Regions from separate parts of the Blautia sp. NSJ-140 genome, predicted to be linked through region 4. Evidence: riboswitches for the same ligand, from Rfam matches in the RefSeq annotation. Region 4 holds a riboswitch; each other region holds the start of a gene.
What was found. Region 4 has a riboswitch for cobalamin ahead of nikB (nickel ABC transporter permease). Riboswitches for the same ligand answer to the same signal wherever they lie in the genome.
Positions count from the first base shown of each region.

Region 1: another riboswitch for cobalamin. It lies ahead of MUB50_RS00210 (cysteine-rich small domain-containing protein); the one in region 4 lies ahead of nikB (nickel ABC transporter permease).
Region 2: another riboswitch for cobalamin. It lies ahead of MUB50_RS13185 (ABC transporter permease); the one in region 4 lies ahead of nikB (nickel ABC transporter permease).
Region 3: another riboswitch for cobalamin. It lies ahead of MUB50_RS00275 (sirohydrochlorin cobaltochelatase); the one in region 4 lies ahead of nikB (nickel ABC transporter permease).

Region 1 is NZ_JALIFS010000001.1:44,112-51,800, reverse strand. It holds gene MUB50_RS00230 (J domain-containing protein) at 1-334, shown strand, start outside; gene MUB50_RS00225 (diaminopimelate dehydrogenase) at 528-1,514, shown strand; gene MUB50_RS00220 (N-acetylmuramoyl-L-alanine amidase family protein) at 1,799-3,289, shown strand; gene MUB50_RS00215 (C40 family peptidase) at 3,572-5,014, shown strand; cobalamin riboswitch at 5,246-5,415, shown strand; gene MUB50_RS00210 (cysteine-rich small domain-containing protein) at 5,683-5,970, shown strand; gene MUB50_RS00205 (phosphatase) at 6,079-6,795, opposite strand; gene MUB50_RS00200 (glycyl radical protein) at 7,150-7,689, shown strand, end outside.
Region 2 is NZ_JALIFS010000011.1:126,842-134,530, reverse strand. It holds gene MUB50_RS13210 (class I SAM-dependent methyltransferase) at 1-378, opposite strand, end outside; gene MUB50_RS13205 (nickel ABC transporter substrate-binding protein) at 384-1,952, opposite strand; gene MUB50_RS13200 (oligopeptide/dipeptide ABC transporter ATP-binding protein) at 1,982-2,920, opposite strand; gene MUB50_RS13195 (ABC transporter ATP-binding protein) at 2,930-3,721, opposite strand; gene nikC (nickel transporter permease) at 3,702-4,565, opposite strand; gene MUB50_RS13185 (ABC transporter permease) at 4,581-5,510, opposite strand; cobalamin riboswitch at 5,647-5,820, opposite strand; gene MUB50_RS13180 (MATE family efflux transporter) at 5,971-7,329, opposite strand; gene MUB50_RS13175 (ABC-2 transporter permease) at 7,484-7,689, opposite strand, start outside.
Region 3 is NZ_JALIFS010000001.1:59,402-67,090, forward strand. It holds gene MUB50_RS00265 (ABC transporter substrate-binding protein) at 1-784, opposite strand, end outside; gene MUB50_RS00270 (hypothetical protein) at 781-1,782, opposite strand; gene MUB50_RS00275 (sirohydrochlorin cobaltochelatase) at 1,904-3,193, opposite strand; cobalamin riboswitch at 3,355-3,529, opposite strand; gene MUB50_RS00280 (NAD(P)/FAD-dependent oxidoreductase) at 3,932-5,311, opposite strand; gene MUB50_RS00285 (DNA internalization-related competence protein ComEC/Rec2) at 5,434-7,689, opposite strand, start outside.
Region 4 is NZ_JALIFS010000005.1:147,264-154,952, reverse strand. It holds gene MUB50_RS07935 (ABC transporter ATP-binding protein) at 1-31, opposite strand, end outside; gene MUB50_RS07930 (ABC transporter ATP-binding protein) at 24-809, opposite strand; gene MUB50_RS07925 (ABC transporter substrate-binding protein) at 824-2,392, opposite strand; gene nikC (nickel transporter permease) at 2,453-3,280, opposite strand; gene nikB (nickel ABC transporter permease) at 3,281-4,219, opposite strand; cobalamin riboswitch at 4,401-4,589, opposite strand; gene MUB50_RS07910 (M14 family metallopeptidase) at 4,874-5,833, opposite strand; gene hisIE (bifunctional phosphoribosyl-AMP cyclohydrolase/phosphoribosyl-ATP diphosphatase HisIE) at 6,005-7,285, opposite strand; gene hisB (imidazoleglycerol-phosphate dehydratase HisB) at 7,304-7,689, opposite strand, start outside.

The DNA of each region.
Region 1 (7,689 bases), on a different contig from region 4:
TTATGTGCAGAGCGGTCATTTTCAGGAAGCTATGAATGTACTGGATTCTCTTGGTCAGAAAAATGGAGAATGGTATTACCTGGCTGCTATGGCAAATATGGGAATGGGAAATAATGTAACAGCTCTGGATCAGATCCGTGAGGCAGTCCGTCAGGAACCGGATAATATGCAGTACCGTATGTTGCTCCAGAGAATGGAAGGCGGTGGCGGCTGGTATCAGCAGCGACAGGATCCCTTTGGGGGAATGCCGACCGCAGGAGGAGATATGTGTGATGCCTGCTGTAGGACCATGGCTTGTTTCATGTGCTGGCCGGGCGGCTTTTTCTGCTGCTGATGCAGAAACAAAGCGGTCATCGATATCCCGGAACTGAGAATCGGAATATCCTGAGGCAGCATGTCCATATGATTGTAAGGCGGATCAGGCAGATCCGTTTTGCGATATAGATCGCAGAGGAATTTTTCTGACAGAAATTCACAGTGCTGTCCGGAAAATGACATACTGCAGAGAAAAAGAGGAGGAAATCATTATGAGTATAAGAATTGGTATTTTAGGTTACGGAAACCTGGGACGCGGCGTGGAGTGCGCCATCAAGCATAATCCGGATACAGAGCTGGTTGCAGTATTTACCAGACGTGATCCGGAGACTGTAAAGATCCTTACAGAGACCGCAAAGGTTTATTCTGTAAAAGACGCAGAGAAGCTGAAAGATGAGATCGATGTCCTGATCATCTGTGGAGGAAGTGCGACAGATCTTCCTGTTCAGACACCGGAGTATGTAAAATATTTCAATGTTGTGGACAGCTTTGATACACATAAGAAAATCCCGGAGCATTTTGCAAATGTTGACAAGGCAGCAACAGAGAGTGGACATGTAGGAATCATTTCCGTAGGCTGGGATCCCGGAATGTTTTCTCTGAACCGTATGTATGCAAATGCGATCCTTACAAATGGAAACGACTACACATTCTGGGGCAAGGGTGTCAGCCAGGGACATTCTGATGCAGTCCGCCGCATCAAAGGCGTAAAGGATGCAAAGCAGTACACCATTCCGGTAGAAGCTGCACTTGAGGCAGTAAGAAACGGAGAAAATCCGGAGCTTACCACACGTCAGAAACATACAAGAGAGTGCTTCGTAGTTGCTGAGGAGGGTGCTGATCTTGCACGTATCGAGGAAGAGATCAAGACCATGCCGAATTACTTTGACGAGTATGATACAACGGTACATTTCATTTCTCAGGAAGAGCTGGATCGTGACCACAGCGGTATTCCACACGGCGGTTTTGTGATCCGCAGTGGAAAAACAGGCTGGAACAATGAGAATAGCCATGTGATCGAGTACAGCCTGAAGCTGGATTCCAATCCTGAGTTCACATCTTCTGTGATCGTTGCCTATGCAAGAGCTGCATACCGTATGAATCAGGAAGGACAGAAGGGCTGCAAGACAGTATTTGATGTTGCACCTGCATATTTAAGTGCCCTTGACGGAGCAGAGCTTCGCAAAAAATTTCTGTAAGGATCTGTAACAGATCTGTAACAGACAGGAGTAAAACTGCATAAAGGATCATATCCCCGGAGCATCAGTGAATATTTCTGATGTTTCGGGGATTTTTTCTGCATAAAATCAACATTGGTAATACCGGAATGACATTTTTTCTGAAAGAAAAGGAAAGAGTTGACGGACTGTAAAGAATGTTATATAATATGGACGTAAAATTGTAACAAAATTGTAATGTTTACGATCAGCCGGACTTAAGAAATAGTAAATATCAATGATCTATCTATCAAAGGAAGGTATGTATGCGAAAATTAAGCAGAAAATGGAAACTCTGGGGACTTTTTTTTGTTCTGATGTTCTTTGCAGCCGGAGCAACTGTACATACAACGGCAACCGATGTACAAGCTGCGGCCAAGAACGGCTTTAAGACCGAAAAAGGAAAATCCTATTATTATCAGAATGGCCAGAAGGTAAAAGGCTGGCTTACACTGAACGGGAAGAAATATTTTTTTAATAAATCCACAGGCGTGCAGATGAAGCGCTGGGCTAAGGATTCCAAGGGCAAACGATATTTTTATAATGTTAACGGTGTCAAGGGCTATATGGCAACAGGCTGGCTTACAGACAGAGAGAACAATACCCGCTATTTTAATCCCACCAGCGGATATATGACAACGAGATGGGCCACGATCAGTAATAAGAAATATTATTTCTACAGCGGCAGTGGTGTTGCTGCAAGAAGCGTATTCCTTACAGACAAGAAGAATGTGACCAGATATTTTACCAGCAAATGCTTTATGGCAAAGGGCTGGGCAACGAATAAGAAAAAGCAGAAGCGTTATTTTGATCCAAACACGGGAGCTATGTATAAGGGCTTTAAGAAGATCGGCAGCAATACCTATTATTTTTACAGCAAGAGCGGCGTGATGGCTACCGGATGGGTCACAAATTCCAAAAAAGGATATAAATATTATTTTGATCCGTCAACCGGTGTCATGGCTACGGGAACGAAGACGATCGATGGCAAGAAGTATACATTTGGCAGCAATGGTGTCCTGGATACCAACCCGGGTACTGCTACAGTTACAAGCTCCAGGACCATCAAGAATTTCCTCGCCAATGCATTACTTCCGGTAGGAAAGACTCTTTACGTATGGGGCGGCGGCCACAACTGGTCAGATGCGACCAGAAAGGGCATCAGTCCAAAATGGAAACAGTGGTATGACAGCAATTCCAGCTCCTATAATTACAGATATTATATGGATCTCAGTGAAGCTACAGAACAGAAGGGCCTTGACTGCTCCGGCTTTGTAGGATGGTCTGTATATCAGATCATGCAGAGCAGATCCGGCGGACCCCAGTATACTACTGTTTCCGGAGATATTGGATCTTTATATTCCGGTAAGGGAATGGGAACCATCGTTTCCCAGTCTCAGCTGGCAAGCTCAAACTGGAAGCTTTATCCGGGAGATATCGGATACAACAGCGGACATACCTGGATCGTTCTCGGACAGTGTTCTGATAAGAGTGTTGTGATTCTCCACTGTACACCTAATGCCGGCGTACAGATTTCCGGAACACCGACACCAAGCGGAACTTACGGAAGCCAGGCGATCAAGCTGGCAGAAACTTACATGTCCAGGTATCCTGGAGTCAGCAAATATGATTATCATGAATCCAGCGGTAATTATATCCGAAACGGTGCATACTTCAGATGGAACAGAAGCACACTTTCCGATCCCAACGGATATCTGAAGAAAACAGCCAACCAGATCCTTGCAGATCTTTTCTGATCGGAAATACGCGGAAAGAAATTTATATGTAATAAATGACTATAAGAAACATGCGAGGAGAACCTGAGATATCACAGGTTCTCCTTTTTGATGTCAAAATCATTAATAAATGTTACAAAGTTTTAAACTAATTAATAGAAAATCCTTGCAATCCAAATAACACTGTGTTAATATATAAAAAGATTGAAACAAGATATTTCAAAAGTATTACAAAAAAACCAACGAAGCGGATGGTCAGATCCGCTGTATTAAATTAGAATCAGATTGCGAGGGTGAACAGTCATGAAGAAAAGGATATTATGTCTGACACTGGCGCTCATCATCAGCGGAGCACAGGTAGTCAGCGTAAGCGCAACAAGAGAAGATGAGGCAGCACTTCAGCAGGAGATGGATGCGACCAATGAACAGCTGAATGCGACTTATTCCAGATTGGATGAGCTTTCCTCACAGAAGTCACAGATTGAAGGCGAGATTTCAACTCTTGATGCCAATCTTGTAAACGTGATGGTTTCGATCCAGACACTGGAAGGAGATATCTCCAATAAGGAAGCCGACATTGCATCTACACAGACCAACCTTGAGAAGGCCAAAAATGCCAAGCAGAAACAGTATGAGGCAATGAAGAAACGTATCCAGTATCTCTATGAGAAGGGTGGAGACGATGCATGGTTCCAGATGATGCTGAATGCAGAGAACCTGTCTGACCTTCTTACAAGAGCAGAGTACACACAGAAGACTTATGAGCAGGACCGTAAGAGCCTTGAAAAATATTCCAATACGATCCAGCAGGTGGCAAACCTGGAAGCACAGTACACACAGGAGAAGGCAGAGCTGGAGGGGATGAAGCAGGAATATGAAGCAGAGTCCCAGAACCTGCAGGCACAGCTGGATGAGAAGCGTGCCACATCCGCAGATTATGATAATGAGATCGCCTACGCACAGCAGCAGGCTACAGATTATGCAAACCTTCTTGCAGAGCAGACTGCAGAGCTTCAGAGATTAGAGGCTGAGCGTATTGCAGCAGAGGAAGAGGCAAGACGTCAGGCCGAGGCTGAAGCAGCAGCGAGAGCACAGGCTGAGGCAGAAGAGGAAGCAAGACGCCAGGCAGAGCAGGAAGCACAGCAGGATGAGGCGGACGAGAGCGAAGATGTACAGTACGATGAGGACGGCAACGTGATCGAGAATACAGATGAGGATACTGCAGAGGATGACACCGAGCATGTGGATGAAGATGCAGACAATGGTGAAAATGATGATGCGTCCGGGGATACTGAGAATACAGAGGATAATGCAGACGCAGATTACGATAACAGCACAGATGCATCCGAAGAAAGTGCAGAGGACACATCCTCAGACAGTGACAGTTCTTCTTACAGCAGCGGTTCAGGATCTTCTGTTGTGAATTATGCCACACAGTTTGTAGGAAATCCTTACGTATGGGGCGGAACAAGCCTTACCAATGGTGCAGACTGCTCCGGATTTGTACAGAGTGTCTATGCGAACTTCGGAGTCAGCCTTCCGAGAACATCCTATGAGCAGCAGAATGCAGGTACAGAAGTATCCTACGCAGATGCACAGCCGGGAGATTTGATCTGCTATGGCGGACACGTGGCTATTTACATGGGTAATGGCCAGATCGTTCATGCATCGAACTCTCAGGACGGGATCAAGATCAGCAATGATGCTACATACAGAACAATTGTATCTGTAAGACGTCTTGTATAATAAGAACGTACAACAGAAAATAAAAACACAGCAGCCCGACAGCAGTTTGTCGGGCTGTTTTTTATGTCGTAAAAAACACTGAAAACCCATGGAACGGAGTAAACAGCAACAAAATATGCTCATAAATATATAAATATTGAAAATAGTATTGACATATAATTAACAGGATGTTATTATGATGTCAGTATAATTCCATATTGAACATAGCAAGTGCTGAGGATGGCTGACAGTTATGTATTGATTATCAGAGGTCCGCAGAAAAGGGAATCAGGTGTGAAACCTGAGCGATCCGGTCACTGTAACGGAGGAGCAAATCTCATAGTCCATTGTACGTATGTATGAGAAGGAGAGAGGAGCCATGATCCCGGAGCCAGGAAACCTGCTTGTTATGGCGAGGTTAAACTTCCGTGTAAAGTGTAACAACCATTTCAGGGACTCCGCACCCCTGGGACGTTGTCTACTTTTTTACGAGAGTAGGCATTTTTTTATGGAATGCGCCTGTTCATATGAATTATACATGATTAAATGGCAGGCGATACTACTCCGGATACATTCGTTCCCTCCGCGCACTCATGAACGGATTATATTTCTACCCCGGGGTGGCATCGCTACCTCTTTTTTTATAGGAAAATTTATGCGTGGTTATGTCAGGAGAGGAGAAAAGAGCCATGGAGAAGCCATACTGGGAAGGCAAAGAATACTCTTACTTCAGCCACAAAAATTGTGAGTACTTTCCATGCCATAAAGGAGCAGATCCGGAGAACTTCAACTGTCTGTTCTGCTATTGTCCTTTATATGCACTGGGAGATAAATGTGGTGGTAATTTTCGCTTTACGGAAAGCGGCATCAAAGACTGCACCGAATGCAAGCTTCCTCACAGAAGAGAGAACTTCGGATATGTTACAGGTAAATATAGCGAGCTTGCGGAAATTGTACGGAAGCAGCGGGAAAAATAAAAAACAGGTCAGTTCAGATACAGGAAAATGTATATTCCTGTGTTTGAACTGGCCTGTTTTGTTTTGGGGTGGACAATAGCTGTTATCTGTCGGAAAAAATACAGAAGATCATTCTCTGGTTTGGAGAAAAACCTTGAGTCTGGGAAGCTGGTTGTTGAGGATCAGCTGTTCTGGAAACATGGCCTGATGAACAAACTCAGCAGCATAGGTAAAATCTCCGATATGCTCCGGGCCATGGCTGTCACTGGAAAGAAGCAGCGGCAGATCATATTTGCGGCAGCATCGAAGGATCTCGAAACAGTTTTCTCTTGTGTCGCCACGATAGCCATAAGGTGCAAGAGAAGCTTCGTTGATCTCAAAGATCGTGCCGGTTTCCCTGGCAGCCCTTGCAAGCGCATCATAATTAACCGGGTAATGAGTGTTATCACTATGTCCGAGGATCTTCACACAGGGGTTTTTCATTACATTGATAAAAGCTTCTGTGTTTTCGGCTCTGGTACCGCAGCGGTAATTCCAGGCATGCATGCTGGCAATGGCGTAATCAAGTTTACATAATAATTCCTGGTCTAAATCTACCGTTCCGCTGCGGTCAAGGATATTCAGTTCAATTCCGTAGAGTAATTCCACACCGAAATGTTTTTTAGGAGAATAGGTAAGGCTGCGGAAATAGGAGGAAGTTCCGGCTGCAAGAGTGCCGGGACCGTGATCAGTGATCCCGAGAAGCCGGAGACCTTTCTCAGCAGCTGCACGTGCCATGTTGGTGATGGTACATTCCGTGCCGTGACCACTGGCGATGGAGTGGGTATGCATATCAGAAAGATACATAAAAATACACCTCTTTTACTGTTTGAGAACATGTAACAGAGTGGAATGCGAATGTCCGCTTTACATAAATTTTTTTTGAAAAACAAAGGAATTTCTATATAAATCCAAGTATGGCAGAGCAGAAAAGCAAAGTCAATAGAGAAAAACATAAAAATACAAAAAACAAATAAAATCAACAGGGTGCAACCAATAAAAACCACAAAAACAGCTAGAAACACATGTTGGATTTCGTTGACATCGAAGTAGGGGTAAGGTATAATAAAACTACATGAGCACATAGCCGGACAGGAGCGGTTCTGGAAGCGCAGAGGCAGACAGATCACCAGAAACAACCGGTTATGAGAAAGGAGAATCATGGAGAAATTTCATATAGCAGATGTTCCGAAAACAGACAGGATCACACATCTTGTAGATAATCTTTATGCAAAGATGCCGGTGATCGAATCTGCCAGAGCAAAACTGATCACAGAGTCTTACAAAGCAACAGAAGACGAGCCGATCATCACCCGCAGGGCCAAGGCATTTGCCCACATCCTGCACAACATTCCAATCATCATCCGTGATGAGGAGCTGATCGTCGGAAGCAGCACTTTGGCGCCGAGAGGATGTCAGACGTTTCCGGAGTATTCTTTCCAGTGGCTGGAGGATGAGCTGGATACAGTGGCTACCAGAACAGCCGATCCATTTTATATTGCGGAGGAAACCAAGGCGGAGCTCCGTGAGGTACATAAATACTGGAAAGGTAAGACTACCAGTGAGCTTGCAACCTCCTACATGGCACCGGAAGCGATTCTTGCCATTGACCACAATATTTTTACACCCGGAAACTATTTCTACAATGGTGTAGGACACGTAACCGTTAAATATGAAGAAGTTCTGGCAATCGGTTATGAA
Region 2 (7,689 bases), on a different contig from region 4:
CGGATCATATAATGTCCACACCGCATCTCTGGAAAGTATCACATCATAGCTTTGTTCTTGTTCCAATGGCAAAGTTACACCATCTTCCTCACAGATTTCCACCTGTTGATGATACTGTCGCATATTCCTTCTGGCTTTTTCTACCATTCCTGATGAACCATCTATCGCTTTTACATCATGTCCCAGACGCGCTGCTATGATGCTCATAAAACCCGGGCCGCAGCCCACTTCTAAAATACGAAGGGGCTCAGGTCCAAGAAGTCTTTTCAATTCTTTTGTCCAGTGAGATACCGTTCTTTTGTTACTCAATTGTTTTTGGATCATATCATCATAATCACCGGAATCTTCTGTCCATTTATTCTCGATTTTTTCAAACATTTTTTTTACTCCACTACATCCAGTGTTGCCCAGTTAATGCCTTCATAGGCAGTCGGTGCAAGCTCTACATTGGTCAGTCTGGTATTATTATAGATATAATCACGGTTCGGATAATACAGCGGCACTGTTACTGCCTGATCATTGATACGTGTAAGGATCTTATCGTATAATTCCGTACGTTTTTCTTCATCCTGTGTTTTTAATACTTCTCCGAGATCTTTGTTCAGCTCCTCATCGTACCAGTTTACTGCTTTTGCTCCATCTTCCGCATAGAACATTGATTTCAGGAAACCATGAGGCATCCAGGAGTCTTCATAGCTGCGGTAAATGCACAGATCGTAGTCTCTGGTGTTCCAGATCTCATCATAGTAAGCTGCAGATTCTTTTTCTACCAGTTCAACACCCACACCAACCTTCTCATATTCAGATTTCAGGTATTCACACAGTGACTTCCAGGAAGCATATTCTTCAGTCTGGAATACCAGTCTGAGGCTCAGTGGTTCTCCGTCTTTTTCTACAATACCATCTCCGTCTGTATCCTCATATCCTGCTTCCTTTAACAGTTCCTTCGCTTTATCCGGATCATATGGATAACCCTTGCTGTTTTCTTCTGTTACATAAGGAACTGTCGAAGACATAAGTCCGGTTGCCGGATTGCCGTAACCATCCAGCAGATCATTTACAATGCTTTCTTTATTTGTTGCATAATTCAGTGCCTGACGTACGTTTATATCCTGAAGCGCCGGTGTATCATAATTTTCGATCAGATAGTAAGAAAGTGTGGAAACCTGCTGTTCTGTCGATAAATTTTTATCTGCCTGGATAATACTGAAGCTTTCGGATGGAATATCCTGAAGATTCAGATCTGCCTCTCCACTCTGAAGTGCCATCACTCTGGCATCACCGTCTACCACCTGTTTCAGAACTACTTTATCAATATTTGGTTTCTCACCGTAATAATTAGGATTTGGTACCAGGACAACCTCCTGACCGCTTTCATAACTGTCGATCATCCACATTCCGGTACCTACTTCCTGACAAAATTCTCCGTCTTCATCCATTGCACTTTCACAGGTGAAACGGAATGGTCTTGGATAGCTGAATTCGATCAGCAATGTATAGCATGGTTCTGCAAACTTAAATTCTACAGTATAATCATCTACCTTTGTAACATTTTCCAGTTTGGCTGAAAAGTTACCGATCACATCCTGTTCCACCCATCTGTTATAATTCCACATCACATTGTCTGCATTAAACACTGTACCGTCTGAGAATTTCACATCTTTTCTTAAATGAAACGTATAGGTTGTGCCATCTTTGCTGATATCCCAGGATTCTGCCAATGCCGGTTTAATTTCTCCATTTTCTCCATAACGCACCAGTGGATCATAGATCATTTCATAAAGACGAAAGTCCGCACCACTTTTTGTAGGATCACAAAGTTCAGGAGTCAGATCAATGGATGTCATTGCCGTAACTACTTTTTCCTCTTTTGCCTGTACATTGACACCTGTCAGTAAAGTTGCCGCCACCATGCTCAATGCTATCAGTTTTGCTACACGTCTTTTCTTCATTTCTTCTTCTCCTTTGTTTGTTTTATATTTTACAGCATATGACATGCCGCAAAATGTCCTGTTTCAATTTCTGTCAATTCCGGTATATGCTCTCTGCATATGTTTGTACATCTTATGCACCGGTTCTGATATGGGCAGCCTTGTTCCGGAATGGTATCTGAAAATATTTTCTTTTCCTGCGATCCGATTCTTCGCATTTTCGGTTCTTTTACCGGAATAGAATCAAACAGATCTTTTGTATAAGGATGTACAGCAGTCTCCTTTAAGCTGTCCGTATGATCGATAAACTCGACCACGCGTCCCTGATACATGATAGCCACCTCTTTGCAGAGATATGGAACATTGGACAGATCGTGAGTGATCAGTAAATAGGTCATCTCATATTTTTCCTGCAGTTCATTTAACAGATGCAGGATCTGCTTTCGTATGGAATAATCCAGACTGGATACCGGTTCATCACAGATCACAAGTTCCGGTCTTAATACCAATGCTCTCGCAATATTAGCTCTCTGACACTGACCTCCTGAAATCTGTCCAACATAACGGTTGCGAATATCCGGATCAAGCCCCGTCTGGATCAAAGCTTCTTTTACCCGTTCTTCATACTCTCCCTCTTGCAGTTTTTCATGTAATTTCAAAATTTCCAGAATATTTTCTCCAATGGTATAACCGGGATCAAATACCCCGCTGCTGCTTTGAAAGACCATCTGAAGATTCTTGCGATATGGACGAAACTGCTTTTCAGACAAATCCTGCATTTCCTGTCCCTGAAACCAGAATTTTCCATCTGTAGGTTTCTCCAGGCCGGCGATCAGCTTTCCGAATGTAGTTTTACCACTTCCACTTTCACCGATCAGGGCCATGGATGATCCTGCATGGATTTCCAGACTTACATCATCCACTGCCTTCACAATTTTTTTCTTGCCATAATATTTTTTTAAATGTTCTGTCTTTAGTAACGTACTCATACTTTTCCCCTATAAAACTGCATCCAACAGTTTTTTTGTATATGAATGCTGCGGATGATAAAAGATCTCTTCAACTGTTCCGTTTTCCACTATTTCGCCGTCTTTCATGATCGAAACATCATCTGCGATCTCTGCCACCACACCCAGATCATGCGTAATAAATAACACACCCAGATTTTCTTTCCTGGATAGCTGATAGATTTCTTCCAGGATCTGCTTCTGTACGGTTACATCCAATGCTGTCGTCGGCTCATCTGCAATCAGATAATCCGGTTTCATGGACATGGCAATGGCGATCATAACACGTTGGCACATACCTCCAGACAATTCGTAAGGTTTTTTCTTCATCAGTTCTTCCGGATCACGCAGATTCATCATCCGCAGACTTTCCAACGCAGCTTCCCTTGCCTGTTTTTTGCTCATTCTGCGATGTTTCCTCAGTCCTTCCAGAAGCAGTTGTTCAACTGTAAAAAGCGGATCAAGAGCAGCGGTCGGATCCTGAAAGATCATTCCGATCCTGTCTCCGTATAACTGTCGTTTTTCTTTTCCTGATAACTTCAGAAGACTCTTTTCGTTCAGTGTCACATCTCCGGATATCACCTTTCCATTTCCTGCAAGCAGATTCATGATCGTCAGAGAGGTAACTGACTTGCCGCTTCCGCTTTCTCCCACCAGAGCATGGATCCTTCCGCGCTTTACTTCCAGGCTGACATCTTTTACTGCATGAACCATTCCGTGAGAGGTCTGAAACTCCACATGTAATCTTTTTACCTTTAGAACATCATTTTTGGGCTGTTCCATTTTGTATTCCCTCCCCCAGATAATTAAATGCCAGAACAATGATCATGATCAGTATACCCGGATAAAACATCAGTCTTGGATAAGTCTGGATATAACTTTTACTGTCACTAAGCATGATCCCCCATTCCGGTGTCGGCGCCTGCACACCAAGGCCGATAAAGGAAAAACCGGCAATTGACAGAATGATCGAACCGATTTCCATTGTTGCCAGTGCGATCACAGATGGCAGGATATTTCTCAATACATGCCTGAATATGATCCTTGCGTGGCCGCAGCCTCCGGCTTTTAGTGCGGTCATATAATTTTTATTTTTTTCCTGAAGTGTCAATGCACGGGCAAGCCTTGCATATTCTGCCCAGGATACGACCGATAAGGACAGGATCAGATGAGCGCCGCTGGCTCCTACGGTTCCTGCAATGGCAAGTGCCACAATAAAGACCGGCATAGCCATAAATACATCAATGATCCTCATAATTATGGAATCGATTTTTCCACCTACGTATCCGGCAAACAGTCCGATCGGCACCCCGACACATACGGTGATCAGAAGCACCGTAAAGCTATAGCTCAGTGAATACCGGCTGCCCCAGAGAAGTCTTGATAAAATACATCGTCCCAGCTGATCAGTACCTAAAGGATATGCCGCCGACGGATTCTTTAATTTTATCGAAACATCCACAAGCAGTGGATCATGCGGCGCCAGTACAGGTGCAAAAATAGCTGCCAATACAAAAATTATGACCACCATCAATCCTATTTTTGTTTTTGGTGACCGGAATACCTGTTTCCAGTACAGATTCTGGATCATGCTTTTTTCTGTTTTCTGCTTTCTTCTGCTTCCCATTCTATGATCTCTCCTTTACTTTAACTGGATTCGCCGGTCAATCGCAGAATAGGCGATATCCACAAGAAAATTTAATACTACAATGCCAATAGCCAGAATAAAGATAAAACATTGCAGCACCGGAGTGTCTTTTGAGATCACGGATTTCAATGCCAGATTTCCGATTCCCTGAATTGAAAAAATACTTTCTATCACAGCTGAGCCACAGAAAAAACCGATCACAATTGATACCAGACGTGTCAGCACAGGAATCAGAATATTTTTCAGACCATGACGCAAAATTACATTTACAGATGACAATCCCTTGGCTCTGCTGGCACGTATGTAATCCTGCTTCAGCACCTGTATCATATTAGTACGGATCAATCTCGTCATAATTCCAAAGAAACTGATATCCATGGCAAATGCCGCGAGAATCGGGATACCTCCGGCATCTCCTCCGATCACGGAAATCACTTTTAGCTTTACTCCAAATATATATAGCAGCATCAGACCGATCCAGAAAGACGGCATAGATACACTGAGGGACGACAAAATGCGAATGACTTTATCCAGAACTCTGTTTTCATAAATTGCCGACAAAATTCCAAGAGGGACTGATACGATCATCAACAATAAAAACGAAGTAACTGCCAGTTTAAATGTCTGTGGAAAATATCTTTTTAATTCCTCAAAAGCCGGTTTTCTGGTAGAATATGATTTTCCAAAATCGCCGTGAAGTGCCTGATCCAGCCATTTCCCGTATTGTACCAGCACCGGCTGATCCAGTCCTTCCTCATGCCGTACTTCTTCTATCTGCTCCGGTGACGGATGCTCGTATTTTTTCTCCGCCAGAACTCTGGCCGCATCACCTGCCGATATAAAACTCAGCATAAAAATAATAAATGTAACCGCCAGAACTACCGGAATCATAAATATAAAACGCTTTGCAATTACTTTTCCCATTTTCATTTCTCCTCATTTTTCATCTGTTTATTCGGTTAAAATAAAAAAAGCTGATATGATCCAGCATCATATCAGCACAAAAAACAAACCTCCACCTCAGGCAGAGCTTATTCCTTCTGTATCCCATCCGAATCAGAATTCTTCTGTCAAAAAGGCAAGTCTCCTGACTCCAGTTCTTCCTACTCACCATCTTCCCGGATCTCTCCAGTGATATTTTGGTTTTCGTCCCTGTCACAGTAGCGGTGGCTGTTCTGGCATTTCACCAGATTCCTTATTAAGTACTTTGTACACCCTTCTGACTATTCAATTTTCATAGTTGCAACGAATAAGTATTATAATATCATACTTTTCTTTTTATATAAATAGTTTTTCTGTCAAATATGAAATATCTGAACATTTCATATTAAAACCCGGATATTTTCTGCCTGTCTATTATTATAGGTTCCTCAAGTAAATGACATTATGTATGAACGGTGACTTCTTTATATTTCCGTATAATGATCATATAACTTACGAATAATAAAACAGCTGCGCTGCTCCATGCACAGATCTCTGCATAGTATATTCCATCTTCGCCGATCATTTTTGGCAACAGCAGCGCAACACTGACACGCATTATAAATTCTGCAATGCCGCTGGCAAGCGGAATCAAAGTATTACCCAGGCCCTGGATAGCGGAACGATACACATACAGCAGATACAGCACCCACAAAAAGACAGCCATGATAAACAAATACTTATATGCTATATCCAATACCTGTCGGGTCTGATCCGGTTCACCGGATACAAACAGAGACAGTACATTACGTCCAAACAACACCATCATGCCGGAAATGAAAGCCGAAGTGAGCACTGCCATATAAGTGCCGCTGCGCACACCTTTTCGAATCCTCTGGTATTTTTTGGCACCAAGATTCTGGCCCACATAGGTTGTAATGGCGTATCCATATGAAACGGCAGCCATCTCCAAAACTCCATACAGCTTGTTCGCTGCCGTAAATCCCGCCACAAACAGAAAACCAAATCCATTGATCACATACTGTACCACAAGTCCTCCCACGGAGATGATCACATTCTGTATTGCAAGAGGAACTCCCAGTTCCAAAAGTCGCAGGCTCATAGAGGGCTGCCTGTAAAAATCCTTCTTTTCCAGGCGGATATCCGGGATTTTACGTAATACGATCAAACAGTATAAGGCTGAAAATCCCTGTGCGATAACGGTCGCCACTGCTGCTCCGGCTATACCCCAACCAAAAACCGCCACAAATAACAGATCCAGTCCCACATTGATCACTGCTGCCACTGTCATTGCGATCAATGGAGATCTGCTGTTTCCAAGTGCCCGAAGAATCGCTGCAAATATATTATAAGCAGCTATGATCGGGATTCCTGCAAAAATCAGCCGCAAATATAGCATTGTCAGATCAATGACATTATCCGGTGTCTGTAAGAATAAAAGAACATGATAAACTGTACCTTCACTTACTGCGAGTACGACCACAGACAATAATGCTGTCATGATATAGCTTTTCGCCACTGCGCATTTCAGATTTTCCTTTTCCCTTGCTCCATAATACTGAGATACAAGAATAGAAAAACCCTGTGTGATACCTGTCATGATCCCCAACACCAGCCATACCAGCCAATCTCCAGCACCTACTGCCGCCAGTGCTTCAACTCCTACCACTTGTCCGACGATCATGGTGTCTGCCATTGTATAAAACTGCTGAAAAATATTTCCAAGCATCATTGGTATGGCAAAAGTTATGATCAGTTTTCCGGGGGATCCGGCAGTCATATCTTTTTCATTGGTTCCCATAAGAATCTCCTTTTCTTTTCATCCTTATCCGCTATTTTACAAGGGACTCTTACGAAACACAATCCTATTTTTTCACAAAGTTTTATAATATTTTTGGTAGCTATTACATCTTTATAATCATTATTTTTTATGGAGCATTTTTGCCACGCCTATCCTAAAACTCTTTCTTCTTCATAGCTCTCATACTATACTTATACGAAGCAAACCATATAAGCAGACTTAGCACAATAAGGGCAATCGCGATTTCAAAATCCCCTATTCCCCCTATCATATGCAGAATACTTTCTTTTAATCCCAGGTTAGCCTTCACAAAAGATCTAATTGTATAACAAATCGCAAAAATAATTAAAATTGCGATTG
Region 3 (7,689 bases), on a different contig from region 4:
CATAGTCGCCGCTTTTTCTTATATTTACCGCACCTACGGAGTTGATATAAAAGAACGCCACGGTCTTGTCTGTTTTATCTGCGGTGAGAACCTTATCCAACTTGTCCGTCTGCTCTTTGAATACCTTTTCTGCCACATCTTCTTTTCCCAGAAGAACTGCGTAAAGTTTCATCCACTCGGTTCTTCCAAGAGGATGACTCTCATAGCTGGAACGCTCTACCATTACAGGGATCCCGAACTGCTCCAGCTTCTCCTGTACCTCCGGATTGTGATGGATCATGGTGGATTCAATGGCAAGATCACAGCCCTCGTTCAGGATCAGCTCGTAATCCGGAGCACTGTACTTGCCGGCATAGATCATCTTTTTCTGTTCCATGGCGTCCTTTGCTTCCTGGATATACCATCCGTCTTCCTTGGTTCCGGAAAGCTTGATGCTGTCAATCCCGTCGATAGCGCGGAAAAGATCCATGGCCGAGGTTGCTACCAGATAGATATTGTTTATGGGCTGCTGCAGAACCGCAATGTCAGGATCCAGCCCCTCCGGTGCTTTCCTGCCCTCGGGAACTACAAGAAACTGTCCTTCCTGATCAATGGTGAGCAGCGCATAGCCATCGTTGTAGTAATCCACATTAAATTCCTTTGCGTAGGAAAGATCCATACTGTGGTCAAAGGTAAGGCCTGGAATATCCGCAGGCTTATGTTCTGTCTCTGCTGCCTGCACTGCAAAAGCACACCCCAGGATCAGGGTCAGCGTCAGAAATATGTATGAAATTATTTTTTTCATTTTTCTTCCTTTTTCATACTTGAAGAATCAAAATTCAGAGTATACTCAATCTCGTGAGGCGTACTCATGGCTACAGTATCTGCAGTCACTTCCATTTCTGCATCAAAGACAGTGACCGGGATCTCAAATGTGGAGTTTCCGTCTTTGTTCACCGGCTCATATTTTTCGCCGTCCACGATCATATAATCATAATTCGGACTGCTCCAGATGATGGTTGCCGTAGCTTCTTTGTCCTTGATCTCTACTTTGGCCGGAGATTCTACAGATGCTCTTCCTGATCCGCCTGTAAGGGTTACATCAGTCTCATAGGTTCCATCCTCCAGCTTCAGATCTTCCGGCTTTTTCCCTTCGGATTTCTTGTCGTCAGAGGTTTCTCCATCTTTGGACTCATCTGACTTTTCTGCTGTCTTTTTGTCAGAGGCAGCTCCTTCTTTTTCTGTATCGTCCGCTGTTTTTTCAGCAGTATCCTCTGTTTTTACAGGATCCTTTACGCTGACTTTATGGTCGTACCATTTGCCTTTTTCTCCCAGGATCGCCACGTTAAATTCCTCACCAATGGCCGATACCGGGATATCAAATCCGTAAACCTCTTCTGTATAACCATCGCTGTACTTAACTGTATCTGTGGTCGGATCGATAATCTCTGCTCCGTCCTTCTGGGCATCCTCGGCAGTTCCCGCAAACAGGTTAACGATCTTCTTGGAAACCAGACTTACGTGGATGGTCATTTTACCATCTTTGACCGTGAGTTCTCCTTTTTTGTCATTGGCCTCATTTACATGAAACATGCTGCTGTCTGTATCAAACTCTGCTGTATAAACGCCATCTTCCAGTGTATCTGCTTTGTCTGCATCCGTATCCTTTTCTCCGGAAGTTTCTGCTTCCTCACCGGACTCGGTTTTTGTTTCGTCTGTTTTTGCCATCGCAGGCACAGAACCCAGCACCAGGACTGATGCACTTGCCATTGCAAGAATTAAGTTTACATAGCGTTTTTTCATGATAATCTTCTCCCTTCCATAGATACAGCAATCTGCCCGGAAAACAGTCTTCCTGATCTTTCCGGGCAGTTACATTGATTTCTTATAGGTATCTGAACTCACTCAGATATTTTTGTATTTATTATTCTGCGGACTCCTCAGCAGAATCAGCCTCTGTATCTGCTGCATCAGAATCTGCGGATTCATCAGTGCTTCCCAGAGAATCGATTGCTGCCTTTGTATGCTCTACATAAAGCTTCTCAACGGCTTCGATCCTTCCAAGACCCTCGATCTGGCAGTCAACCTTATCGAAGTTTCCGGATGCTACAAACTGGCTCTTCCAGGAATCCTCATCATCACCGGCCATATCGTTGTTTGCATGGTCTCCGGCAACAACCATCAGCGGACGAAGAACAACGTTCTTGTATCCTGCTTCTTTTACTTTCTCGATAACCTTGTCGCAGGCTGTGTCTTCCGGCTCACCCTCTACAGTACCGATGAATGCGTTCTTGAATCCAAGGTCTTCCATCTGTGTCTGCATCTGATCGTATGTAATATTAGCTGTATGGGATGTTCCATGTCCCATAAATACGAATGCTGTACCAGCCTCAGCTGCTGCATCCATACTGTCAAATCCTGCCTCTTTGCAAGCCTCATCTGTGATCGCCTGAGCAACTGCTTTCTTGTCATCGTTGATCACTGTTGCATCATCTCCAACCTCGCCGAGCATTGGCTCTGCGATAGCTACAGACTCGAATTTATCTTTATATTCATTGATCGCTTCTGTCATCTCATCGTACTCAGCACCGTGCATCAGGTGAGTAGGCTGTACAACCAGGTTCTTAACACCATTCTCTACTGCACGGTCAAGAGCCTGCTGCATATTATCGATCACTTCATCATCTCTTGCCTCTACATGGTTGATGATGATCTGTGCTGTAAATGCTCTTCTTACAGACCAGTCCGGATAAGCTTCTGCAAGAGCATCCTCGATTCCCTTGACATCCTCTGCACGGCTGTCATTGAAGGAAGTACCGAAGCTTACAACAAGAAGCTCATTCTCACCGATCTCATCCTGGTTACGCGGATCGTCCTTGGAAGCATCTCCTGTGTCACGTCCAAAGTAATCCGGATCTGCATTCTCACCCTCTACCAGCTCTTTCTGAGCGTCTGTCAGAGCATCCCATGCTTCTTTGGCTGCCTTGCAGTCCTCATCTGTTGTGTCGTTTCTTTCCTGTACATAGATCTTGTCGATCAGAGCTGCTACATTATCTGCTGCTTCCTGATCTGCATCGGAAGCCTCTGTGGTATCAGCTGCCTCAGCGTTCTCTTCTGTAGCAGAATCCTCTGCTGCCATTGCTGTTGTAGCTGCACCCATAGAGCATGTCATGGAAACTGCGAGCATCAGAGCTAACATTGTTTTTCTTTTCATTTCTTATTGTCCTCTTTTCATGTATTTCCAGAATACTGATATGTACAAAAAACGGCAGCTCTCTGCGGCTGCCTGCTCACACATGATTCTCTGCGCAATACAAATACATAAAAAGAAGTTCTGTATTGTTATGGAGAATACAGATTCGTAAACCGCGAACCCTTGAATCTCGCAATAAGGCAGTTCTCCTGACTTGGTTCCACGCTGCTTTCCCTTCCCGGTCTCCCAGTGGTTATAAAAGCAGCTCCCCTTTCACAGTGACGGTATCGTTCCGGATTCTCACCGGATTCTCTTTTGCACATCCGACTGGATGCAACCTTATCGTTATAACATTTGCACATATTTTCTTTTATCTGGTTATCTAATTTTTACCACAAACTCACAAATTTGTCAAGATTGATGTCGGACGATTCACGGTTTTCTGTGACCTTCAGTTACTGTTCACTCCGTTCTCAGTAACACGCTTCGCGATGCACAGAATTTATGCTGATCGCATAAATTCGCGCGGTATGTCTCGGTTTTTCTGTGACCTTCGCTCACAAAAAACACCTCGCGGGACATTACCAGTGAACAGTAACGACCTTCACTCACAAAAACAGCCCCTTTCTGTCATCACCCTGATATCAGAAAAGGACTGTTTTGCTCATAATCGATAAACTGCTTCGCAGTTTATCTGGTTAAACGGATATTCGCAATCCGCTTCGCTACTTGCTCATAACAGATAAACTGCTCTGCAGTTTATCTGTTAAAATACTTCTGCTCCAGGTATCTGGCTACGTAGATTCCGCTGGCAGATGCATGGGAAAGAGAGTGTGTCACACCGCTGCAGTCTCCGATAACAAAGAGACCCTTGTGGCAAGTTTCCAGATTTTCGTCGATCTCAACCTCCATGTTGTAGAATTTAACCTCCACGCCATAAAGCAAAGTATCGTCATCCGCGGTTCCCGGTGCGATCTTGTCCAGGGCATAGATCATCTCGATGATGCCATCCAGGATACGTTTCGGCATAACAAGGCTTAAATCTCCCGGTGTCGCAGAAAGTGTAGGTGTTACGAAGCTTTCCTCAATACGGGCTTTTGTGCTTCGTCTTCCGCGGATCAGATCTCCGAACCGCTGTACCATAACACCACCGCCAAGCATATTGGAAAGTCTTGCAATGCTCTCACCGTATCCGTTGCTGTCATGGAACGGCTCTGAGAAATGCTTGGATACCAGAAGGGCAAAGTTTGTATTGTTGGTATGCTTTGCCGGATCTTCGTAGCTGTGACCGTTTACTGTGATGATACCGTTGGTATTTTCATTCACGACAACACCTCGCGGGTTCATGCAGAAGGTACGGACCATATCCTCAAACTTCTCAGTTCTGTAAACGATCTTGCTCTCATAAAGCTCATCTGTCAGACGGCTGAAAACCTCTGCCGGAAGCTCCACACGGACTCCGATGTCCACACGGTTGGAAAGAGTCGGGATCTTAAGCTCTGTACATACAGTTTCCATCCATTTACTTCCGCTTCGTCCTGCGGAGATGATACAGTAAGTTCCCTCGTAACGCTCATCGCCTACAACAACTGCGTAACCATCTTCTGTTTTCTCCACTTTATCAACAGATGCGTCAAAATAGAAATCCACATGGTCTTTCATTTTTTCATAGAGGTTCTGCAGCACCACATAGTTGATATCTGTTCCCAGATGACGGACTGATGCATCCAGAAGATGCAGGCCATTCTGAAGGCAGAGCTTACGAATCTCACTGTTTGTGGTGGAATAAAGCCTGGTTCCTTCACCGCCATGCATCAGGTTCAGTTTATCTACATATTCCATCAGCTCTGTGGCTGTATCCTTGCCGATATGCTGGTACAGAGTTCCGCCAAACTGATTGGTGATATTATATTTTCCATCGGAAAAAGCACCTGCACCGCCAAATCCCTTCATGATCGCGCAGGTTTTGCAGTGGATACAGGATTTTACTTTCTTTCCGTCGATGGGACATTTTCTTTTTTCCAGAGGATGACCTGCTTCAAAAACTGCGATCTTTTTCTCCGGATCATTATTCATCAGTTCATAGGCTGCAAAGATCCCACCGGGACCTGCCCCTACGATCAGTACATCATACTTCATAAATAAAAACTCCTTATTTTGTATTGCACATTTTCAGTGCTTTGTTTTTGCACAAACCCTGTCTATTCTACAACAAACGTGTTCAAAAGTCACCGTTTTTTTTCGGTTTTGGAAAAAAATCCTCAATCCTTCCGGAACCTTCCGATCTTAAGCTTTTTTCCATCTGTTTCCACAGTGATAGCACCGTTTTTCATGGTGTATTCCACCTGACTTCCGGCCTCTTTAAGCCGCTCTACGGTTTCCGGTGACGGATGTCCGTAGGTGTTGGCGGAAGAACAGGAAATGATCGCCACTTCCGGCTTTATTTTCTCAAGAAATGCTTCTGTGGTAGAATAACGGGAACCGTGATGTCCCACCTTCAGACAGTCAACATCCTCAAGCACCCCGGCTGCCAGAAGCTTTTTCTCCGTATCTGCACCGATATCTCCGGTAAAAAGCATCCGGAATTCTCCAAAAGACAACTTCATCACCATTGCTTCCTCATTCACATCTTTTCCCGCAGCATTTTTTTCCGGCCACAGAACAGAAAAAGATACCCTTCCGCAAAGCAGCTCATCTCCCTTTTCTGCTGTCACTACCTTAACTCCGGCAGTTTTTGCTGTCTCTGCAAGCTCCCTCCACGCATCTGGTCTTTCAACCCAGGCAGGCAGGATCAGATATCCGGCCCGGATGGTTGTGAGACCTTTTCCCATATATTCCAGAAGTTCCTTCACACCGTTGATGTGATCCTGATCTGTATGAGAAATAAAAATCCCATCCAGCCAGGAAATCCCCTGACTTTTCAATGCCGGCAAAAGACAGTATCTTCCAAGGTCCGACTGGCTGCTGCTTCCTCCGTCGATCAGAAAATGGTGATCCTCCGGGGTCTCCACAAGAATACCGTCCCCTTGTCCTACATCCAGGCAGATCACCTTCAGACTTCCTGCCGGATGATATCCCAGTATCAGGATTCCGACTGCCAGAAAAATACCGGCTGTTATCCGGATAGCATATAGCTTCCGGCAACCTGCTTCCGACCGCTCCCCTGATAGCTCCGTTTCCTCACAGACTGCTTTTTTCTTCCGGCGCTGTTCTTTTATATACTGTCCCATAAACAGAACTGTGATCAAAAAACCATAATATACCAGGATCTGCCATATTTCCGGCTCCCCTCCGATCCAGGTACTCCATCCCGACCTTCCTGCCAGACTGCAGAGATATTCATAAAAAAGCAGCAGTACCCTTGCCGGCAGGAGCACCAGTTTTGCTGCGGGAATACTGAGAATCCCCAGCAGCAGCGCCGCCATTCCTCCAGTCAGCACTACCCCCACACTTGGAAGCACCAACAGATTCAGGATAAATCCGGCAATAGAGACTTCTCCGAAAAACTTCAGCATCACCGGCAAAGTCACAAGCTGAAGAGCTATAGGACTTACCAGTGCCTTTGTCCATTTTTTCTCCGCTCCTGCAAGGGCACAGATCTTTTCCGCAGCGAGCCCCATTCCCAGAACACAGCCAAAGGACAGAAGAAATCCGCTGTCCAGGAGATAGGCCGGAGATTCCACAAGGATCATCATGGCAGTTACGGAAAGAGCACTCATCATATCATAGATCCGTCCGGTGATCCTGGCTCCCATGGCGATCAGAAACATAGTTACTGCACGCATGGTGGAAACACTCCCTCCGGTCATGATCCCATACTGCAGCATCACTCCCAGAGAAAAAATCCCGGCAGGCCAGATTCCCAGTCCCATCTTCTTTAGAAGGTTGTAAAGCCCCATTCCCAGAATACTGATATGAAGTCCGCTGATGGCAAGGATATGTATGATTCCGGCCAGCTGATAGCGCATCTGTGTTTCCGGATCCAGTTCCTGTTTGTCTCCAAGCGTCATGGCACAAAAAACAGGCGCATCTTTTCCTGCTGCTTCCTTCAGGATCTGTCTGCAGCTTTCTTTTATCTCCAAAAGGAGCTGCCTGTAGCCGGAATACACGGCTGTTTTCTTTTGGAGCACAGCGTTCTTCATGAAATAATAAATATGACGACAGGCATAAAAGTGTTGGCTATCAAAGCCCCCCGGATTCGCAGGACCTTCCACTCTTTTCAGCGTTCCCTTGACCAGGATCCGCATTCCCGGTTTCAGATCTTCTTCTTTTTTGAGAAATATTCTTACATTTTCAATTGGAAATTTTTTTGACTGATGGATAAGATATGTTTTTTTCAGATAAACAGACTGGGAAAATTCTGTGTTTTCATACTGTTCCACTTCCCCGCAGATCATGGAACCAGGATGCGCTTCGATCTGCTCCTGCACATTTACCGGAAGGGGATTCCCCCTGATCAGAGGAATCCCCATAAGCTCCAGCGTGCCAAGACTCAGCACCATAAGAAAACACAAAAG
Region 4 (7,689 bases):
CACTAAGTACGATATCAGATTCATTAAACATAACGCTGTCCCTCCATTTCCGGCACTGCAGCCAGCAGTTTCTTAGTATAGTCACTGGTCGGGTGATTCATAACTTCATCACGGGTTCCCTGATCCACAACTTTTCCATGCTGCATAACTACCAGCTGGTCAGCCATATAGGCTGCAACACCGATGTTATGGGTAACGATGATGATACCCGTTCCGAAATCATCACGGAGTTCCATCATCTGGCGTACGATCTGAGCCTGTGTAGTAACGTCCAGAGCACTGGTCGGCTCATCTGCCAGAAGAAGTTCCGGGTTAAATGTCATAGCCATGGCGATACCAACTCGCTGGCGCATACCACCGGAAAGCTGGTGCGGATAGCTTTTCATAATGTTTTCTGCATCAGGAAGACGCATTTTCTGAAGCATGGAGCATCCTTTTTTCCATGCTTCCGCTTTGGATACATCGGTATGTGTGCAAATATATTCCACATACTGACTGCCGATCTTACGAATCGGGTTTAAGGTTCCACCGCAGTCCTGGAAGATCATGGAAATACGGGTACCTCTTAATTTTCTCCATTCATCCTTTGTATTGGAAAGCAGAGATTTTCCGTTGAACTGGATATCACCGGCACTTACCCGGCCGCCCCCGGCAAGTGCGCCGAGAACAGCACGGATAACAGTTGTTTTTCCACTTCCACTCTCTCCTACTACACTGATGATCTCACCTTTCTTCATGGAAAGATTGAAATGCTCAATGATAGGTGCCTGCTTTCCGTACTGAACGGAAAGATCCTTGATTTCAAGCATAAATAAACGCTCCTTTACTCGGCAAGAGTGATATCCTTTGTCAGCCAGTAGTAGTCCATCGGATACATCTTAACGCCAGTTACCTTCTTATTGGAGAAGAGGTAAGTTGTCTCATATCCGAAGAATACAGTTGCTGCATCGTCCATGATATCCTGCTGGATGTCAACGATGAGATCTTTTCTCTTATCCTCATCAAATGTCTGAGCAAGCTCATCAAGAAGCTTATCTACATCCGGATTGTTATATCCTGCAGTGTTGTTTGCAGAAGAGCTGTACCAGTTCTCTCTTAAGTAGTTCTCCGGGTCACCGGTGTTGGCAACCAGTACGTTCCAGATAAGAAGGTCATACTGTCCGGAATCTCTCATGTCAAGAAGTGTCTCATAACTTACTGTATTCAGGTTTACGTTGATACCGATCTCTTTCAGGCTGGCCTGTGCTGCCTGTGCGTATACACCAAGCTCTGCACGGCTTGTGTAGATAACAAAATCAAGAACAAGCGGATCTCCGTCCGGAGTCTCTACATATCCGTCGCCATCAACATCTTTGTATCCAGCATCCTCGAGGATCTTTTTAGCGCTGTCCGGATCGTAAGAGTTTTCATCGTTGAGATCATCAAATCCAAAGTCAAGTGTTGGCGGAACCGGTGCTTTACCAGCTGTTGCACCACCCTCAAGAAGAGTGTTGCAGTATGTCTCTTTGTCAAGTCCACGGAGAAGTGCCTGACGAAGTGCCTTGTCGCTGAGTGCATGATCCTCATTCTGGTTCATGAATGCATAAGTAGAACGAAGAGACTGAAGCTCCTGGATGTCGTAATTGTCATTTCCCTCAAACTCAACCAGGTTCTCTGTTTTCAGGTTGTAAGCGATATCGATCTCGCCTGTCTGAAGAGCCATGGAACGTGTTGTCTGGTCATCGACACATTTCAGAGTAACTCTGTCAAGCGGAACTTCGCCATCCCAGTAGTTCTCATTCTTTACTACAACGCAGGAGTCTGTCGGGCTGAAAGACTCTACTGCATAAGGTCCTGTACAGATCGGTCCTTCCATTGCAAATGTGGAATCATCAACATTTGTATCAACGATCAGAAACAGCGGGTCTGCAAGGCATCCGGCCATGTTTGCGTTTGCTCTGTTCAGGTGGAAGATCAGGTTCTGTCCGTCAACTTCAATACTATCAAGGTCAAAGAACTCCGGAACACGGTCGCTCTTCTCAGCTGTACGCTCGATGGAAGCTTTTACCATCTCCGGTGTCATATCATCGCCGTTGGAGAATTTTACACCCTCACGGATCTTGAATGTCCATGTTTTTCCATCTTCACTGTTGTCCCACTCTTCTGCAAGACATGGAACGATATCACCGTTCTCATCGAATTTTGTAAGGCACTCACCGATCGCATAACGGGATACAACCCAGCTGAAATACTGCTCTGTCGGCTCAAGTGTATCTGCAAAGCTTGTTACTCCAATCGTGATTTCCTTATCACTGCTCTTATCGCCCTTTGCCTGAGCCACTGTTGTCATAGAAAAAGTCATCATACATGCAAGTGTAGCAGCCAGCACTTTTTTAACTACGTTATTTCTCATTTCATCCTCCTAAAGATAAATATACTGATTATTGGTGTTGGTTTGTTACAGAAACGTTTTTTAATCCTGGCGCGGATCCAGTACATCACGGATGCTGTCTCCAAGCATATTGAAAACAACAACACAGATCACGATCGCAATACCAGGGTAGATCATAAGCCATGGCGCTTTTGCCATGTAGGTTCTTCCTTCATTCAGCATCAGTCCCCACTCCGGTGTCGGCGCAGTTGCACCAAATCCCAGGAAAGAAAGAGAAGCCAGCTCCAGCATCATGGTTCCGATATCTGCTGCCGCAGTTACCACCATCTGGGTTACCATGTTCGGAAGAACGTGTACAAGAAGAATTTTCCAGGTCTTTGTTCCGTTTACCACTGCAGCTTCTATATAAAGACTCTTCTTGACTTTCAAAACCATACTTCTTGCAAGGCGGGCATACTTCGTCCAGCTTACAGCCGCGATGGAGATAACGGCATTTACCAGGTTTGGTCCCAGCATACCGGCAATGGCGATGGCCAGTACAAGGCCGGGGAAAGAGATCATCATATCTGCGATACGCATGATCACCGCGTCCACAACGCCACCGAAATATCCGGCAATAACTCCTAAAAATGTACCGATCACAAAAATCACCGCAACCAGACATAATGTCATGATCAGGGAAGTTCTTGTTCCGAAAATAACACGGGAAAGAAGATCTCGTCCAAGTTTATCCGTTCCGAACGGATGAGCGGAACTCGGCTCCTGCAGTGATTCAGTCATAACTGCATTCAGCGGATCATATGGCGCAAGCTGCGGTGCGAAGATCGCAACGCCAATTACCACCAGGCCCAGAATGAAGAAAAGAGTGAACTGTTTATTTTCTTTAAATACTCGTAATACCTTTTTCAATTATCTATCCTCCTTAAGTCTTGGATCGAGATAAGTGTAGGACAGATCCACAAGCAGGTTGATGCACATGTACAGGATCGCGATCCAGAGTACATAGCCCTGTACAAGAGGATAGTCACGACAGGAAATTGCCTTTACTGCCATATTTCCCATACCAGGCCAGTTGTAAATGATCTCTACAACTGCGGTACCTCCAAGGAGGCTTCCAAGGGAAAGACCCAGCAGTGTTACCAGCGGAAGCATTACATTAGGAAGAACGTGTTTCCAAAGGATCACGCTTTCTTTGATTCCACGCATTCTTGCACCGGTCACATAATCCTGGTGAAGCTCCTCCAGCACCGCACTTCTTACCTGGCGGGTATATTTCGCAGACATGGCAAGTGCAAGAGTCAGTGCCGGAAGGATCATAGACTTGAAATCCGTACTTCCTCCTGCTACATTGATCCAGCGAAGCTGAACACCAAAGATACTGAGAAGGATCAGGCCCAGCCAGAAGCTTGGAACAGATACTCCCACAAAGGTAATTCCTCTCACAAAATAATCCGGGAATTTGTTCTGATATACAGCGGCCAGGATTCCAAGCGGTATGGAAATAATGACCATCATCAAAAGTGCCAGCAAAGACATCCTCAGCGTTGGCCAGAAACAGGATACCAGTTTATCCGTTACCGGCATTTTGAAAGAATAGGACTGTCCCATATCTCCTGTAACAACACCCTTCAGCCAGGAACCATACTGCACGAGAAAGGGCTGATCAAGGCCAAGCTCATGTCTTGTTTGTTCCAGAAGCTCCGGTGTCGGAAGATTACCACATTCTGTCAGCATGATCTCCGCAGGATCACCAGGTGACAGGTAGGTCAGTCCAAATGTGAAAAAGCTGATTCCAAATAATACAATGATGATCTGGAGAAATCTTTTTCCTATTTGTTTCTTTGTCACGTTTTACTCCTTTCCTCATTTGATGCGATTTTAACATTGCCGTTTTAATTGAGTTAGATAAAAAAACTACTGGATTCTTATTATGCAGAACATGCATGGAATTTTAGAAATTTGCACGAAAAAAGCCCGCGATGAAATACGGGCACATAAAAAAATATGCTTCCTATCTTCCGTAAGAATCATTTTAAAACAATTGCAAGCAGGTCTCCTGACTTAGGATCCTTACCCTCAGACACCTTCCCGGTCTATTTCTCACGCACTCGACCAGTGGTATTTTGTCTGAGGATTCCCCCTTACAGTGACGGGATCGTACCGGATTTACACCGGTTTCCCTATTAATCCTCTCGGAACTTACAACGGCTGATGTGAAAATCAGCAAATGCTGTTAAATTACTTGAATATTATACGATAAAACTATAGTTTATGTCTATGGAAAAATGTTATATTTTTTGAAAACTCATAAATTTTGTTAAAGATGCTTGAACTGTATATATCCCCCATTGGGGATTTGACAATTAAATTTATCTGATCTGCTAAAAAAACACGGATTTTACCTCGCTGTTTTTACAAATAGAATAGCAAATGGTAAAACCCGGTTTTCTTACTGTTTCAATATGTTTTCAGACAGAAGCGTTCTGAAAAGATTGTTTACTATCAGGTCAGAGTATCTGTGATCGCCGCATATGCGATCATCGGTCCGTCTTCAATGATATTCAGGCTGGCTGTCTGATAAAGTACGACTCCGTTTTCAGTTGCAATAGACGTGTAAAGTAAATTTCCATAGTAATCTCTCAGTTCACCCAGTTCTTCCCCCTTAAAGAAGTACTCTCCAGGCTTCTTGGATGGATACCAGCATCCGGTATACGGCGCATATTCATAGACTACATTTTCAAGAAGCATCTGACGGTAATGCTTCAGACCATGACACGTCTTTCCCTGGAGATGAAAAACAAGGTGACGGACGTCTCTTTTATCCTGTTCTACTTCCTCCCAGGTCCAGTAGCTGTGTCCGCCTCTTTCGATAAGAATACTTGGAATTCCAAGAGAAGAAGCATAATTATAGGCGCCACCTGTGGCGGTTGTGGAACGGACTACATATTTTACGCCGATATGCCGTGCCATATGTAATGACTTCTCTGCTGTTTTTTCATCTACAACCCCTACATAATAAACATAGGGATGAAGTTGTTCGAAACCATCTCCGCTATGCAGGTCGATATAATAATCTGCTATAGAAAAAAGTTTCGTTACTATAGTATAGGCAATGCGATCTGCAGCCGTTCCCTCAGGATCTCCGGGGAAAACGCGGTTCAGGTTCTTGCCATCCTCATAGACCAGACTCATGGTGCGATGCTCAAAGCCGCTGACATTGACCAGGGGAACGATGATCACATTTCCCTTCAGTTCTTCCGGCTGAAATTCTTTTGCAAGTTCCATTGCTGCCTGGATTCCCACATACTCCGCACTGTGTATTCCTGCCGTGATCAGGACCGTCGGTCCGTCTTCCACTCCGCATATCACAGTTGCCGGCATTGCCATGCCATTTCCTGAGATCTTAATTTTTCCCTGTGCCTTCTCTCCTTTTTCAATCATCCAGTCATCAATTTTGATCATTGATTGTTTCCCTTTTCCTTTTTTATATTTCCGCACTTTTGACGATAAGTATATCATGCCTAACCGAAATTGTATATATTCTTTTTAGGATTCCGGGAATACAGAAAAAAACTTCCGTAACCGTTTTTCTGACCCGGTGTACAGAAGCTTTTTTCCTGAATGATATATGATTTATCTTTTCGCCAGTTCCCTGGTGATTTCCTCCCAGCTGACTCCTTTTTCCACCATGAGTACCATCATATGATAAAGAAAATCTGAAATTTCGTATTTAATCTCTTCTTTATCCGGATTTTTGGCTGCAATGACGATCTCTGTGCATTCTTCACCGACTTTTTTCAAAATCTTGTCGATTCCTTTATCAAAAAGATAATTAGTATAGGAACCTTCCTTTGGATGCTCTTTTCGGTCAGTGATCACATCATACACATTCTGGAACACGTGAAGTGGATTGGTATCATCGTACTCTTTTTTCATCAGAGGTTTGAAGAAACAGGTACGGTTTCCTGTATGGCAGGCTGCTCCAACCTGCTCCACTTTGGCAAGGATCGTATCATTATCACAGTCAATAGTAAGAGCCTTTACATACTGTACATGTCCGGATGTCAGCCCTTTGGTCCAGAGCTCATTCCGGCTGCGGCTCCAGTATGTCATTTTTCCCAGCTTCAATGTTGTGTTAAAAGCAAGCTCATTCATATAGGCCAGCATCAGTACTTCATCCGTCCGGTAATCCTGGACAATAACCGGAACCATTCCGTCACTGTTTAATTTAAAATCCGACCATGCAATATTACTTTTATATGTGTTTACCGGAATTCTGGCTTCTTCGCAGGTTTCCTTAAATGTATGCAGATCATTTTCAAGACTGCTTACATAAGCACCGCAAAGTCCGGACACAGCTGCTTCTCCTAAAAGCTTCAGAACATTCTCAGATCTGTTTTCATCGGTATGAAGAACAATGGAAATCTGAGAAATCTCTGCGATTTCATTTTCGACAGTGTCCAGAGCCAGAACAGTGTCTGCATATTTTTCGATCAGATCCTGATTTTCTGTGAATTCTCTCAGATCAGAGATGCTGATCATCATACGCTCTTTTCCAAAGCGCCGGGATACTTCTTCCAGAAGCTTGATATTATTCTCTTTCGAAAAATTCAGTACAACTTTGGCACATCCCGCATAGATCAGCTTTTTTACATCTTCCATACGTTTGATATTTCCCGCTGCGATAACCGGGATCTCAGATGCCTGACAGATATCACGGATTTTTCCGATCGCACGGTCATGCTCCGCATCTGTGGAAGAAAAGTCAAATACCAGAAGCTCATCTGCCCCATTGTCACCGTAAAATTTTGCAAGTGTTTCTACATTTCCGTCTCCGAAAAGATTTCTCTGTCCAAATCCTGTTACCGCCTTTTCTGAATGAAGATAAAGACATGGGATCAACTGTTTGTTCATAAGTGGTCTCCTTCTGTATCAGAGGCTTCCCTTGGTAGAAAGCACGTCTGTGATCCGGGAATCGTACTGCGTTGCTGCATCAAGGGCTTTTGCAAAGCTTTTAAACATGGCCTCTGCCACATGATGGCTGTTTCCACCGGAAAGAATCTTGATGTGAAGATTCATTGCAGCGGAATAGGATACTGCATAAAAGAATTCCTTTACCATCTCTGTAGCCATATCTCCTATTTTTTCTGTAGAAAACTCTGCATCCCATCCAAGATAAGGTCTTCCGGAAAGATCTACTGCGCAGAGTACAAGCACTTCATCCATAGGAAGGATACAGCTGCCGTAACGTTTGATTCCTTTTTTGTCGCCAACTGCCTCGCGGATAGCGTTTCCAAGGACGATTCCTGTATCTTCAA